One region of the Actinacidiphila glaucinigra genome, then DNA from elsewhere that is predicted to be linked to it. Evidence: riboswitches for the same ligand, from Rfam matches in the RefSeq annotation. Region 1 holds a riboswitch; the other holds the start of a gene.
The links. A riboswitch is a leader RNA that binds a small molecule or an ion and turns the genes downstream of it on or off. The one in region 1 is predicted to bind glycine.
Positions count from the first base shown of each region.

Region 1 (6,947 bases):
TGATATCACTCGGCGTGCCGAGCGTGGCGATCGTTGACGCACCCGGAGTGACTGCCTACCGTCGAGAAGGAAAGTCCCGATGGCACGTGCGCGTGCCCTGAGGGGTGCGAAGGGACGGGAGGTCGGCGTGAGAAGCACCGGCGACGGTACGGCCTTTGGCGGCCCGTATCCGATGCGCGGGGCCTTGGCCCGCAACGCCGCGACGCCCCGCGGAGGGGGTTCGGGCGACACCTCGGGACAGCTGCCGGAGGGGGCCGGCGAACGGGTCGGCTATCGGGGGCCCACCGCCTGCGCGGCCACCGGCATCACCTACCGCCAGCTGGACTACTGGGCGCGGACCGGGCTCGTGGAGCCCAGCATCCGGCCCGCGTACGGCTCGGGGACACAGCGGCTCTACAGCTTCCGGGACGTCGTGGTCCTCAAGATCGTCAAGCGGCTCCTCGACACGGGCGTGTCCCTGCAGAACATCCGCACCGCCGTGCAGCACCTGCGGTCCAGCGGGCCCGCGGAACTCACCCGTATGACGCTGATGAGCGACGGGGCGACGGTGTACGAGTGCACCTCGCCGGACGAGGTCGTCGACCTGCTCCAGGGCGGCCAGGGGATCTTCGGGATCGCCGTGGGCGTGGTCTGGCGGGACGTCGAGGGCGCCCTGTCGCAGCTGCACTCCGAGCGGGTCGACACCGGGGAGACCCTGGTCGGCCACAACCCGGGCGACGAGCTGGCACGGCGCCGCAACCGCGCGGGCTGACGGCGCCGGACCGGCCGCACCCCACCCATCCGCCGTACACGCGTACGGCGGATGTCGGACCCGTGGTGCACCATCGGTGACTGTGAGAAGCGCGCCGACCATCCTCCACCTCGACATGGACGCGTTCTTCGCCGCCGTCGAGCAGGCCGCCAAGCCGAGTCTGCGGGGCAAGCCGGTCGTCGTGGGGGGTCTCGGGCCGCGCGGGGTGGTGGCGACCGCGTCGTACGAGGCCCGGGTGCACGGGGTGCACTCGGCCATGGCGATGGCCCACGCGCGCAGGCTGTGCCCCAACGCCGCCTACCTCGTTCCGCGCTTCGCGGTCTACCGGCAGATCAGCGACATCGTCATGGAGCTGCTGTCGCGGCTTTCGCCGCTGGTCGAGCCGCTCAGTCTGGACGAGGCCTTCGTGGACCTGGAGGCGGGCGGGATCGCGGACGACCCGCGCGCGGTGGGGGAGCGGCTGAGGGCGGACATCAAGGCGGCGACGGGGCTCACCGGCTCGGTGGGGCTCGCGGGCTCCAAGCTGCTCGCCAAGATCGCCTCGGAGCAGGCCAAGCCGGACGGGCTGGTGCTCATCGAGCCCGGCACCGAGCGTGAGCTGCTGGCCCCCATGCAGGTCCGTACGCTGCCCGGCGTGGGTCCCGCGACGGCGGAACACCTGCGGCGGGCGGGCATCCTCACGGTCGGCGAGGTGGTGGAGGCGGGGGAGGCCGAGCTGGTGCGGCTGCTCGGCAAGGCGCACGGCGCCCATGTGCACGGGATGGCCCTGGGGATCGACGAGCGGCCCGTGGTCGCCGACCGGGAGAGCAAGTCGGTCTCGGTGGAGGACACCTTCGACGTGGACCTCACCGACCGGGTACGGGTACGGCTGGAGGTGGACCGGCTGGCCGAACGCTGCGTGCGCAGGCTGCGCTCCGCCGGCCGTTCGGGCCGCACGGTGGTGCTGAAGGTGCGGCGCTACGACTTCACGACGCTGACCCGCTCGGAGACCCTGCGCGCCCCGACCGACGACCTCGCGGTGGTCCGGGAGACCGCGGCTCGGCTGCTGGAGGCCGTCGACATCACCGGTGGCGTCCGGCTGCTCGGGGTCGGCGTCGCCGGGCTCGCCGACTTCACGCAGGAGGACCTGTTCGCCCAGGCGGCGGAACGGGACGAGGAGAGCGCTGCGGACGAGGATTCCGGCGCGTCGCAGGGGACTCCGGAGCGGCCCGCGGAGGAGGCCGGTCCGGCGGAGCGGCGCTGGGTGCCCGGCCAGGACGTACGGCACACCGAGTACGGCGCCGGGTGGGTGCAGGGCAGCGGGGTCGGCAGGGTCACCGTGCGCTTCGAGGAGCCGGGTTCGGCGGAGCCTGGGCGGGTGCGCACCTTCGCGGTGACCGATGCGGAGCTGGAGCCGTCCGAGCCGCTCCCGCTGGTGTTATCGGACCTGCCGGGACTCCCGCGTCAGCTGTCGCCGGCCAGCGTGCCGAAGTCGCGGTCCGGCGGGGGCTCCGGCACCGGGCCGGAGAGCGAGGGCCCGCTCATGCCGTAGTGGTGGTAGAGCTGGAGCTCCTGCTCGGGGGAGAGGTGCCGGCCCACGCCGAAGTCCGGGGCGTCCTTGATCAGTGCCTTGTCGAACGGCACGCGCAGCTCTTCCCCGGTGAACTCGCTCGGTTCCAGCGGCACGAACGCGTCACGGCTGAAGAGACCGGTGCGCACCGCGGCCCATTCGGGTTCTCCGGTGGCGTCGTCGAGGTACACCTCGTCGACGGTGCCGATCTTCATCCCGTTGCGGTCGAAGGCCCTGCGTCCGATGAGGCTGCGCGGATCGATGCCGGTCTGCACGGTCCCTCCAACTGATCGCGATTAATCCTATTTAGGCACGAAAGGTGGCGGCTGTCACATGACCCGCTCCCTGACCGCGCTGGTACGCTGACAGCGGCTGCTGACCCCTTGCGGGAGAGTCCTGGCGACGCGGGGAACCGCCCGTCGGGCGCCGAAGGAGCAAACCCTCCCCGGAATCTCTCAGGCATCCGTACCGCATGGGCGAGGTCACTCTGGAAAGCAGGAAAGGGCGGCACAAACTGTGCGCGGCCCCTTCCTCACCGACGGTGAAAGCCGTCCCGGCGCGTGTGCGGGACGGTGAAGCTCTCAGGTTCAGATGACAGAGGGGGAGGCCGTGTCGCGCCAGACCAGGAGGCCTCCGCTGATGACCGCCAACCGCATCCCACTCTCCGAGCTGGAGCGCGGCATCCCCTTCGAGCAGCGTCACATCGGTCCCGACGCCGGTGCGCAGGCCAAGATGCTCGCGCAGGTCGGCTACGGCTCGCTGGACGAGCTGACCGCCGCAGCCGTCCCGGACGCCATCAAGAGCGCCGAGGCGCTCGGCCTGTCCGGCGCCCGCACCGAGCCCGAGGTCCTCGCCGAGCTGCGGTCGCTCGCCGACCGCAACCAGGTGCTGCGGCCGATGATCGGCCTCGGCTACCACGGCACCTTCACCCCGCCGGTCATCCTGCGCAACGTCATGGAGAACCCCGCCTGGTACACGGCCTACACGCCCTACCAGCCGGAGATCTCCCAGGGCCGCCTGGAGGCCCTGCTGAACTTCCAGACGGTCGTCGCCGACCTCACCGGGCTGCCCACCTCCGGTGCCTCGCTGCTCGACGAGGGCACCGCGGCCGCCGAGGCGATGGCACTCGCCCGCCGCGTCGGCAAGGTCAAGGACGGCGTCTTCCTGATCGACGCCGACACCTTCCCGCAGACCGTCGCCGTCATCGAGACCCGCGCCGAGCCGACCGGTGTCGAGGTCGTCGTCGCCGACCTCAGCGACGGCATCCCGGCGGAGATCGCCGAGCGCGGCGTCTTCGGCGTGCTGCTGCAGTACCCGGGCGCCTCCGGCGCCGTGCGCGACCTCAAGCCGGTCGTCGAGCAGGCCCACGCGATCGGCGCGATCGTCACCGTCGCCGCCGACCTGCTGGCCCTGACCGTGCTCACCTCCCCGGGCGAGCTCGGCGCCGACATCGCGGTCGGCACCACCCAGCGCTTCGGAGTGCCCATGGGCTTCGGCGGCCCGCACGCCGGTTACATGGCCGTCCGCGACACGTACGCCCGCAGCCTGCCGGGCCGCCTGGTCGGTGTCTCCGTCGACGCCGACGGGGACAAGGCCTACCGCCTTGCGCTGCAGACCCGTGAGCAGCACATCCGCCGCGAGAAGGCCACCAGCAACATCTGCACGGCGCAGGTGCTGCTCGCCGTCATGGCCGGGATGTACGCGGTCTACCACGGCCCCGACGGCCTGGCGCAGATCGCCCGCCGCACCCACCGCTACGCCGCGGTCCTCGCCGCCGGCCTGCGCGCCGGCGGCGTCGAGGTGACCACCGGTGCCTTCTTCGACACCGTCACCGCGCGTGTGCCCGGCCGTGCCGCCGAGGTCGTGGCCGCCGCCCGCGAGGCCGGGGTCAACCTGCGCCAGGTCGACGCGGACCTGGTCGGCATCGCCTGCGACGAGACCACCGGCCGCGCCGATCTCGCCGCGGTCTGGGGCGCCTTCGGTGTGACCGCCGACGTCGAGTCCCTGGACGCGGCCACCGAGGACGCACTGCCCGCCGGCCTGGCCCGCGGCGTGGACTACCTGACCCACCCGGTCTTCCACCAGCACCGCTCCGAGACCGCGATGCTGCGCTACCTGCGCCGCCTCGCCGACCGCGACTACGCGCTGGACCGCGGCATGATCCCGCTGGGCTCCTGCACCATGAAGCTCAACGCGACCACCGAGATGGAGCCGGTGACCTGGCCCGAGTTCGGCGCGATGCACCCCTTCGCGCCGGCCGACCAGGCCGAGGGGTACCTGACCCTCATCCGTGAGCTGGAGGAGCGCCTCGCCGAGGTCACCGGCTACGACAATGTCAGCCTCCAGCCGAACGCCGGCTCCCAGGGCGAGCTCGCCGGCCTGCTGGCCGTCCGCGCCTACCACCGCGCGAACGGCGACAGCCGGCGCACGGTCTGCCTCATCCCGTCCTCCGCGCACGGCACCAACGCCGCCAGCGCCGTGATGGCCGGTATGAAGGTCGTCGTCGTCAAGACCGCCGGCGACGGCGAGGTCGACGTCGAGGACCTGCGGGCCAAGATCGAGCAGCACCGCGACGAACTCGCCGTGCTCATGGTCACCTACCCCTCCACGCACGGTGTCTTCGAGGAGCACATCGGCGAGATCTGCGCCGCGGTGCACGACGCGGGCGGCCAGGTCTACGTGGACGGCGCGAACCTCAACGCCCTGGTGGGCCTGGCGAAGCCCGGCCACTTCGGCGGAGACGTGTCGCACCTGAACCTGCACAAGACCTTCTGCATCCCGCACGGCGGCGGCGGCCCCGGCGTGGGCCCGGTCGCGGTCCGCGCCCACCTCGCCCCGTACCTGCCCAACCACCCGCTCCAGCCGTCCGCCGGCCCGGAGACGGGCGTCGGCCCGATCTCGGCCGCGCCGTGGGGCTCGGCAGGCATACTGCCGATCTCCTGGGCGTATGTGCGCCTCATGGGCGGCGAGGGCCTCAAGCGCGCCACCCAGGTCGCCGTGCTCAGCGCGAACTACATCGCCAAGCGCCTGGAGCCGCACTTCCCGGTGCTCTACACGGGTCCTGGCGGGCTCGTCGCGCACGAGTGCATCATCGACCTGCGCCCGCTGACCAAGGAGACGGGCGTGACGGTCGACGACGTGGCCAAGCGCCTGATCGACTACGGCTTCCACGCGCCGACGATGTCGTTCCCGGTGGCCGGGACGCTGATGATCGAGCCGACGGAGAGCGAGAACCTCGCGGAGCTGGACCGCTTCTGCGACACGATGATCGCGATCCGCGCCGAGGTCGAGCGGGTCGGCTCGGGGGAGTGGCCCAAGGAGGACAACCCGCTGCGCAACGCCCCGCACACGGCTGCGGCCCTGGGCGGCGACTGGGAGCACCCGTACTCCCGTGAGGAGGCGGTCTTCCCCGCCGGTGTGTCGGCCGCGGACAAGTACTGGCCGCCGGTCCGCCGCATCGACGGCGCCTTCGGCGACCGCAACCTCGTCTGCTCCTGCCCCCCGCTCGAAGAGTACGACGCGTAAGGGCGGTTGACGCTCAAGGGTCGGCCCCGCTGCAGCAGCGGGGTCGGCCCTGTGTCGTTCCCGGCCCGGTCAGGCCGCCGTGACGATGTGCTCGCTGCCGAGCGGGCGGTGCGGGGCGATGATCTGCCCGTCGGGGAGGAGCTCACCGGTGTCCTCGAAGAGGAGGACGCCGTTGCACAGCAGGCTCCAGCCCTGCTCGGGGTGGCTGGCCATGATGTGGGCGGCCTCGCGGTCGGGGCTGCCGGCGGACGGACACTGCGGCTGGTGCGGGCACATGGACGACGTCTTTCGCTGCGAGTGGTGTGAAGTACGGCTGCCTTGGGTAGGAACCTCAGTCATGCCGCTCCCCCGTTCAGTCGGTCGGTCCCAGTGTTGCTCTACTGAGGGATTTCCGCAGGGATTTCGCGTGAGCTGTCCTCGTTAGTTGGGGACGCATTCACTCTCGCGGGCGGTTGCCCGGACAATGCAACGCCTCCGTGACCGGACGGTCACGGAGGCGTGTGAGGTCGCCCCAGCCGGGAGTCTCAGGCAGTGGTGCCCAGCAGTGGTGGCGGAGCCAGCCGCAGGGTCAGCACCGGCACCAGGTCGGAGAGCCGGTGCATACGGTGCGCGGCGATCCCCGGCGGGGCCGGCGCCAGCGGGATCAGCAGGTCGGAAGGGGCCGGCTGCGCGGTGCCCGCGTCGGCAGCGATGTCCCCGTGCAGCCACAGCGTCAGCATGTAGAGCCCCGGTACCGAGAGCAGGTGCGGCTGGTAAGGGGTGGTGAGCGCGTCGGCCTGGCGCAGCGCGCGCTCGGTGGAGGCAAGGTACGGGCCCTCGCAGAAGTGCGAGAACGCCCAGCCGTCCGGGGTGTCCACCGTCTCGCCCGCGGCCGCCACCTTCTCGCCGGTACGGATGTGGAAGCGCCAGCCGGTCAGTCGCGCGCGCGGCAGTCCTCCCGGTTCGGTGATCACGGGGTCGAGGACGTGCAGAGGGAGCGGGTGCTCGGCGACCAGCGGCCCCGTGGCATTGCGCAGCGAGGGGGTGCGGGCCTCGCGGACTGCGGTGGGGGAACTCAGGGCGGCGAGAACGCTCCGCAGAGCGGGAGCGGGGGCTGGGGCTACCTGCAGCGGCATGGTGGGC
Region 1 covers NZ_CP109144.1:7,397,066-7,404,012, forward strand. The annotation lists gene OIE69_RS33340 (MerR family transcriptional regulator) at 128-751, shown strand; gene OIE69_RS33345 (DNA polymerase IV) at 834-2,282, shown strand; gene OIE69_RS33350 (PRC-barrel domain-containing protein) at 2,195-2,575, opposite strand; glycine riboswitch at 2,677-2,781, shown strand; glycine riboswitch at 2,786-2,900, shown strand; gene gcvP (aminomethyl-transferring glycine dehydrogenase) at 2,940-5,825, shown strand; gene OIE69_RS33360 (DUF5999 family protein) at 5,895-6,101, opposite strand; gene OIE69_RS33365 (hypothetical protein) at 6,350-6,940, opposite strand.

Region 2 (6,947 bases), 4.1 Mb from region 1:
CACCTCCTCGTAGGCGTCGTACCTACCGGGCGTCACCTGCCGGAGCGCATGCTCCAGCCCCCCGCCCCCTCCCACGCCGGCGCTCACGTGTCCCGCCCTTCCGCGTCTGCCTTGTCCGCGTCGTCTGCTTCGCCGAATGCCTCGGGTGTCGTGCCGGACCCAGGTTATGCGCCCGTGCCGACATAGAAGGGTCGCACGCGCTCCAGCATCCAGTCGCCGATGGGGTCCTGTGCGACGTCCAGCAGCACCAGATTGACCTGCCAGGGCAGCGCTACGGCGCCGAGCGCGCGCCCGAGGGCGGCCATGGCGGCGGCCCGGTCCTCCTCCTGCCAGCGGTCGAGTTCGACGCCGACGAAGAGCGTGGCGGGGTCGCCCTCGACGCTGGCCAGCGCGCGGCGGGCGGAGAGCACGACGGGGGTGACGGCGAACTCGCCCGCCGCGGCGGCCAGGAAGTCGACCGGCTCCTGGTCCGGCGAGGGTTCCCACAGCCGGACCCGGGCGCCGCTCGGGGTACCGGGCTCGCGGTCGGTGCGGCACAGCTCCATCACCGCGGCGGGCGGCAGCGGAAGGCCCACCGCACCCCCGGGGTTCACGGCGATCCCCAGCTGCGGGGGCAGCCCGCGGGCGAACTCGCGGGCGGGGGCGACGGCGAAGTTCATGCCGGAACCGGCGGCGAGGAACTGCTGTTCGGAGCTGAAGACCGGAACGTAGACGCCGCCTTCGAGTTCGAGGGTCGGCAGGTCGAGGTCGGTGCTCTCGGGACCGCCGCCGTTCGGCAGCGGGATCCACAGCTGCGAGCGCCCGAGCACCTCCAGGACGCGGGCCGTGGCACCCGGATCGCCGAGTGCCGCGGAGAGCACTTCCTCGAGCTCGTTGGCGGGCCAGCCGCCGGCACTGTGGCCCGACGGGGCGAAGCCGTCCGATATCCGCTGCCCCGGGATGTTCACTGCGTCTCGCCTCGCAATTTGCCGTGGTGGTGCGCTCCGTGGAAACCCTATCCGGCGGCGGGCGCGAGCGACCCCCGCACCTCACATCCGTCACATAACGCGATGGTCCGGTTGCGAAGCGTCACCACGGCTCCGAAGGTAGGACGAGCAAGGAGAAAACCCTCAACCGGGAGATATCTCGACATGCGCATCACCAGGATCAACTCCACCCTCATAGCGGCGGCCGTGTGTGCCGCGCTGACGATGGGCCTCACCGGCGGTGTCGCGAGTGCCCAGGCCCCCACCCGGAGCACGGCCGTCGAGGTCGAGCACCTCGCCGCCCGGGCGGCGGACACGGGCAACGCCGAACTCATCGCCAAGTTGGGTGACACGCTGTCCATCGGGGCCAAGCTCACCCAGGAAGCCCAGATCGAAAGCCCGGACTCGGCGAAGCTGGACGAACTCCGCATGGGTCTGGAGGAGGCGAGCCGACAGCTGGCCTCGGTCCTCGACCAGGCTGGTGCGGTATCTCCCGGCGTCACCGACCCGTCGGCCTTCGATCCGGGCGCGCCACAACCGGGCCTGGAGCCAGGCGATCTCGGCCAGCCGGGTGACCCGGGCGCCATCGACCAGGTCGGCGGTCCGGGCGACCAGAGCGCCGCGGACGCCGTCACCGACGTCAAGAACGCGCTCACCAAGCTGGTCCAGGACGTCACGGACCTGCTGGCCAAGGTGGTCGCCAAGGACCTCGCGGGTGTGACGGCCGGTGTCGCCACCGTCGTCGCCGACCTGCAGGCCCTGCTGCTGGCGGTGCCGAAGCTGCTCACCGGCGCGCTGCCGCTGCCGCTTCCGCTCCCGCTGCCGCTCCCCTTGAACGACCAGGGGGAGCAGCTGCCGCCCGAGGCGCAGATCGCGCCGCAGGCCCAGGAGGACCTCCAGGGTCAGTAGCGGTACCGCCCCTCACGCGTCGCGGCCCGGCCGCTCAGCCGTCGAAGTCGATGGCCTCGAGCTCCCGGGCCGCTTCGCGGTCCAGCAGCACCACCGAGACGCACACCCCGGGGAGCCGGCCGGCCTCCGCCTCGGCGAGCAGCCGGCGGGAGGCGTTGCGGTGCCGGGCCATGGCGTACGCCGACACCCCCCTGCCGCGTTCGCGCTGACCGTCCAGAGCGGTCCGCACGGGGACGTCCAGCAGCACCAGGTGCATGCCCCGCCCCCGGCGCCGCGCCTGACGGGCGACCCAGGCACGCACCCAGCGCAGGGTGCCGCAGTCGTGCACGACGACGCTGTCGCCCGAGCGCAACGCCCGCCACAGCCCGGCGTAGTGCGCGATCCGCACCAGGGGGCGGTAGAGGGCGTACGGCAGAAGCCGCGGCAGCCGCGCCTGCCAGCGCTCCCTCACGTCCTGCGAGTCGATCAGGCGGGCACCGCCCTTCGCGCGCCGCATGAGGGTGCTCTTGCCGCCGCCCGGAAGACCGGAGACGACCAGGACGTCACCCGGCGGGTAGCGCAGGGTGCGTACGGGCCGGCGCCCCCGCCGCAGATCGAGCAGCCGGCGCGGCCGCACGGCGCGCCCCCCACGGCGCGCCTCCCCGGCCCGCGCCGGTACCGGCCGGGACACGGCCGGGCCCCCGGCCGTCGCATACGCACTCTGCCACCGCACAGTTCGCCCTCCGGGTCCGACGTTCAAGAAATGGTAAATCCTGTGTCTTTGCCTACCCAGAGAAACGGCGGCGTTACAACCGGATCGGAACCGGACCGGGACATCCGGGACTCGATCGCGACAACGGCGGGCGCCCGTGCAATGATGGCGCCCTCAATCACATATCGGCCGTTCGAGGCCGCGCGGGAGAGCTTCCGCACCGCTGCGGCGGGCGGGACGCCGAAGGAGCAAGTCCTCCCTTGAATCTCTCAGGCACAGATACCGCGCGTTCGAGGCACATCTGAAAAGCGGGCGAGCCCTCCCGGCAACGGGGGCGCCGCCCCACCCAAGGTGCAAACCAGGACTCCTCCGACCGGAGGGTCCAGGTGAACCTCTCAGGTTCCGATGACAGATGGGGAGGACCTGCCCCGTCATCGCCCTACCTGTCTCTTCCTCGCCTTGGGAGCCCGCCCGATGAGTGAATCCCGCCGTACCGCACTGGACGCGCTGCACCGCGCCCTCGGCGCCACCATGACCGACTTCGCGGGCTGGGACATGCCGCTGCGGTACGCCAGCGAGCGCGACGAGCACACCGCCGTGCGGACCCGGGCCGGTCTCTTCGACCTGTCCCACATGGGCGAGATCACGGTCACCGGTCCGGGCGCGGGCGAGGCGCTGGACCACGCGCTGGTCGGCCACATCTCGGCGCTGGCCGTGGGCCGTGCCCGCTACACGATGATCTGCGCGCCCGACGGCGGCATCCTCGACGACCTGATCGTCTACCGCCTCGGCGACGAGGAGTACATGGTCGTCGCCAACGCCTCCAACGCCCAGGTCGTCCTCGACGCGGTCACCGAACGCGCCGCCGGCTTCGACGCCGCGGTCCGCGACGACCGCGACGCCTACGCGCTGATCGCCGTCCAGGGCCCGAACTCCCCCGCCATCCTGAAGTCGGTCACCGACGCCGACCTGGACGGGCTGAAGTACTACGCGGGCCTGCCCGGCACCGTGGCCGGGGTCCCCGCGCTGATCGCCCGCACGGGCTACACCGGCGAGGACGGCTTCGAGCTCTTCGTCGCCCCGGCCGACGCGGAGAAGCTGTGGCAGGCGCTGACCGAGGCGGGCGCGGACGCCGGCCTGGTGCCGTGCGGCCTGTCCTGCCGGGACACGCTGCGTCTGGAGGCGGGCATGCCGCTGTACGGGCACGAGCTGACCACCGCGCTCACCCCCTTCGACGCCGGCCTCGGCCGGGTCGTGAAGTTCGACAAGCCGGGTGACTTCGTGGGCCGCGAGGCGCTGACCGCGGCCGCCGCCAAGGCCGAGGCCACGCCGCCGCGCAAGCTGGTCGGCCTGGTCGCCGAGGGCCGCCGGGTCCCCCGGGCGGGCTACCCCGTGGTGGCGGGCGGCGGCGAGGTGGTCGGCGAGGTCACCTCCGGCGCCCCGTCCCCGACCCTGGGCAAGCCGATCGCCATGGCGTACGTGGACGCCGCGCACGCCGCGCCGGGCGCCCTTGGTGTGGGCGTGGACATCCGCGGTACGCATGAGCCGTACGAGGTGGTGGCCCTGCCGTTCTACAAGCGGCAGCGCTGAGGTCCCGGTCACATCCGGCACAGCCGTCCCACCTGTCAAGACAGCCGTTCACCGGCACATACCTGCATCCAGGAGAATTCACGCCATGAGCAACCCCCAGCAGCTGCGGTACAGCAAGGAGCACGAGTGGGTCTCGGCCGCCGACGCGGACGGTGTGTCCTCGGTGGGCATCACCGAGCACGCGGCGAACGCCCTCGGCGACGTCGTCTACGTCCAGCTCCCGGCGGTGGGCGACACGGTCGCCGCGGGTGAGACCTGCGGTGAGCTGGAGTCGACCAAGTCGGTCAGCGACCTGTACGCCCCTGTCTCCGGCGAGGTCACCGAGGTCAACGAGGACGTCGTCAACGACCCTTCGCTGGTGAACTCGGCGGCCTTCGAGGGCGGCTGGCTGTTCAAGGTGAAGATCTCCGAGGAGCCGGGCGACCTGCTCTCCGCGGACGAGTACACCGCCTTCACCGGCAGCTGACCGCCCGAGCCCTCCCCAACGCTCCGCCCTGTCCACTCCGACCTCCGGACGGATGACCCCCTGATGTCGCTTCTCAACAGCTCACTGCACGAGCTCGACCCCGACGTCGCCGCCGCCGTCGACGCCGAACTGCACCGCCAGCAGTCCACCCTTGAGATGATCGCCTCGGAGAACTTCGCTCCGGTCGCGGTGCTCCAGGCCCAGGGCTCGGTGCTGACCAACAAGTACGCCGAGGGTTACCCCGGCCGCCGCTACTACGGCGGTTGCGAGCACGTCGACGTCGTCGAACAGCTCGCGATCGACCGGATCAAGGCGCTCTTCGGCGCCGAGCACGCCAACGTCCAGCCGCACTCGGGCGCGCAGGCCAACGCGGCCGCGATGTTCGCGCTGCTGAACCCCGGCGACACGATCCTGGGTCTGAACCTCGCCCACGGCGGGCACCTGACCCACGGCATGAAGATCAACTTCTCCGGCAAGCTCTACAACGTGGCCGCCTACCACGTGGACGCCGAGACCGGGCAGGTCGACATGGCCGAGGTCGAGCGCCTGGCCAAGGAGTCCCGCCCGAAGCTGATCATCGCCGGCTGGTCGGCGTACCCGCGGCAGCTGGACTTCGCGGCCTTCCGGCGGATCGCCGACGAGGTCGGCGCGTACCTGATGGTCGACATGGCGCACTTCGCCGGTCTGGTGGCGGCGGGGCTGCACCCCTCCCCCGTGCCGTACGCGGACGTCGTCACCACGACCACGCACAAGACGCTGGGCGGCCCGCGCGGCGGCGTCATCCTGTGCAAGGCGGAACTCGCCAAGAAGATCAACTCGGCGGTCTTCCCCGGCCAGCAGGGCGGCCCGCTGGAGCACGTCATCGCGGCGAAGGCGGTCGCCTTCAAGGTGGCGGCGAGCGAGGAGTTCAAGGACCGCCAGGTCCGCACCCTGGAGGGCGCGAAGATCCTCGCCGAGCGGCTGACGCAGGACGACGTCACCGCGGCCGGGGTCTCGGTGCTGTCCGGCGGCACCGACGTCCACCTGGTCCTGGTGGACCTGCGCGACAGCGAGCTCGACGGGCAGCAGGCCGAGGACCGGCTGCACGAGATCGGGATCACGGTCAACCGCAACGCGGTCCCGAACGACCCGCGCCCGCCGATGGTCACCTCCGGTCTGCGCATCGGCACCCCGGCACTGGCCACCCGCGGCTTCGGCACCGAGGACTTCCGCGAGGTCGCCGACGTCATCGCCGAGGCCCTCAAGCCGGGCTTCGACGCGGAGACCGCCAAGGCGCTCGGCGCCCGGGTCAGCGCCCTGGCCGGCAAGCACCCGCTGTACCCAGGCCTGAAGTAGCGAGCGTCACCCGGTGTGCGGGGCCGTCCGCGAGGGCGGTCCCGCACACTGGAGCAAGTGCGGCGCACCCACGCCGCCCACGTACCACTCCGGCGGCGAACCCGCCGGCCGCCCGCGGACAACGGGGTCCGCGAATCCGAGGAGTCATCGCACCGTGGCCATCTCCGTCTTCGACCTCTTCTCGATCGGCATAGGCCCCTCCAGCTCCCACACGGTGGGCCCGATGCGCGCCGCGCGGATGTTCGCCCAGCGGCTGAAGAACGACGACCTGCTGGCGGGTGTCGCCTCCGTACGCGCCGAACTGTTCGGCTCGCTCGGCGCGACCGGCCACGGTCACGGCACCCCCAAGGCGGTGCTGCTGGGCCTGGAGGGGCACTCCCCCCGCACCGTCGACGTCGACACCGCCGACGAGCGGGTCGAGCACATCCGCAGCAGCGGCCGCATCAGCCTGCTCGGCGCCCACGACATCCCGTTCTCCGCCGACGACCTGGTCCTGCACCGGCGCCGCTCGCTGCCGTACCACGCCAACGGCATGACGCTCTTCGCGTACGACGAGACCGGCGCGCCCGTGCTGGAGAAGACCTACTACTCGGTGGGCGGCGGCTTCGTCGTCGACGAGGACGCGGTCGGCGAGGACCGCATCAAGCTCGACGACACCGTGCTGAAGTACCCCTTCCGCACCGGCGACGAACTGCTCCGGCTCACCCGGGAGACCGGGCTGTCCATCTCCGGCCTGATGCTGGAGAACGAGAAGGCCTGGCGCACCGAGGCGGAGATCCGCACGGGCCTGCTGGAGATCTGGCGCGTCATGCAGGACTGCGTGCGGGCCGGGCTGACCCGCGAGGGCATCCTCCCGGGCGGCCTCAAGGTCCGCCGCCGCGCCTCGGCCACCGCCCGCCAGCTGCGCGCCGAGGGCAACCTGGCGGCGCACGCCATGGAGTGGGTCACCCTGTACGCCATGGCCGTCAACGAGGAGAACGCCGCGGGCGGC
Region 2 covers NZ_CP109144.1:3,260,004-3,266,950, forward strand. The annotation lists gene OIE69_RS14190 (enhanced serine sensitivity protein SseB C-terminal domain-containing protein) at 1-87, opposite strand, end outside; gene OIE69_RS14195 (enhanced serine sensitivity protein SseB) at 165-947, opposite strand; gene OIE69_RS14200 (hypothetical protein) at 1,131-1,874, shown strand; gene OIE69_RS14205 (AAA family ATPase) at 1,909-2,586, opposite strand; glycine riboswitch at 2,760-2,860, shown strand; gene gcvT (glycine cleavage system aminomethyltransferase GcvT) at 3,040-4,155, shown strand; gene gcvH (glycine cleavage system protein GcvH) at 4,241-4,621, shown strand; gene glyA (serine hydroxymethyltransferase) at 4,685-5,956, shown strand; gene OIE69_RS14225 (L-serine ammonia-lyase) at 6,111-6,947, shown strand, end outside.
Region 2: another riboswitch for glycine. It lies ahead of gcvT (glycine cleavage system aminomethyltransferase GcvT); the one in region 1 lies ahead of gcvP (aminomethyl-transferring glycine dehydrogenase).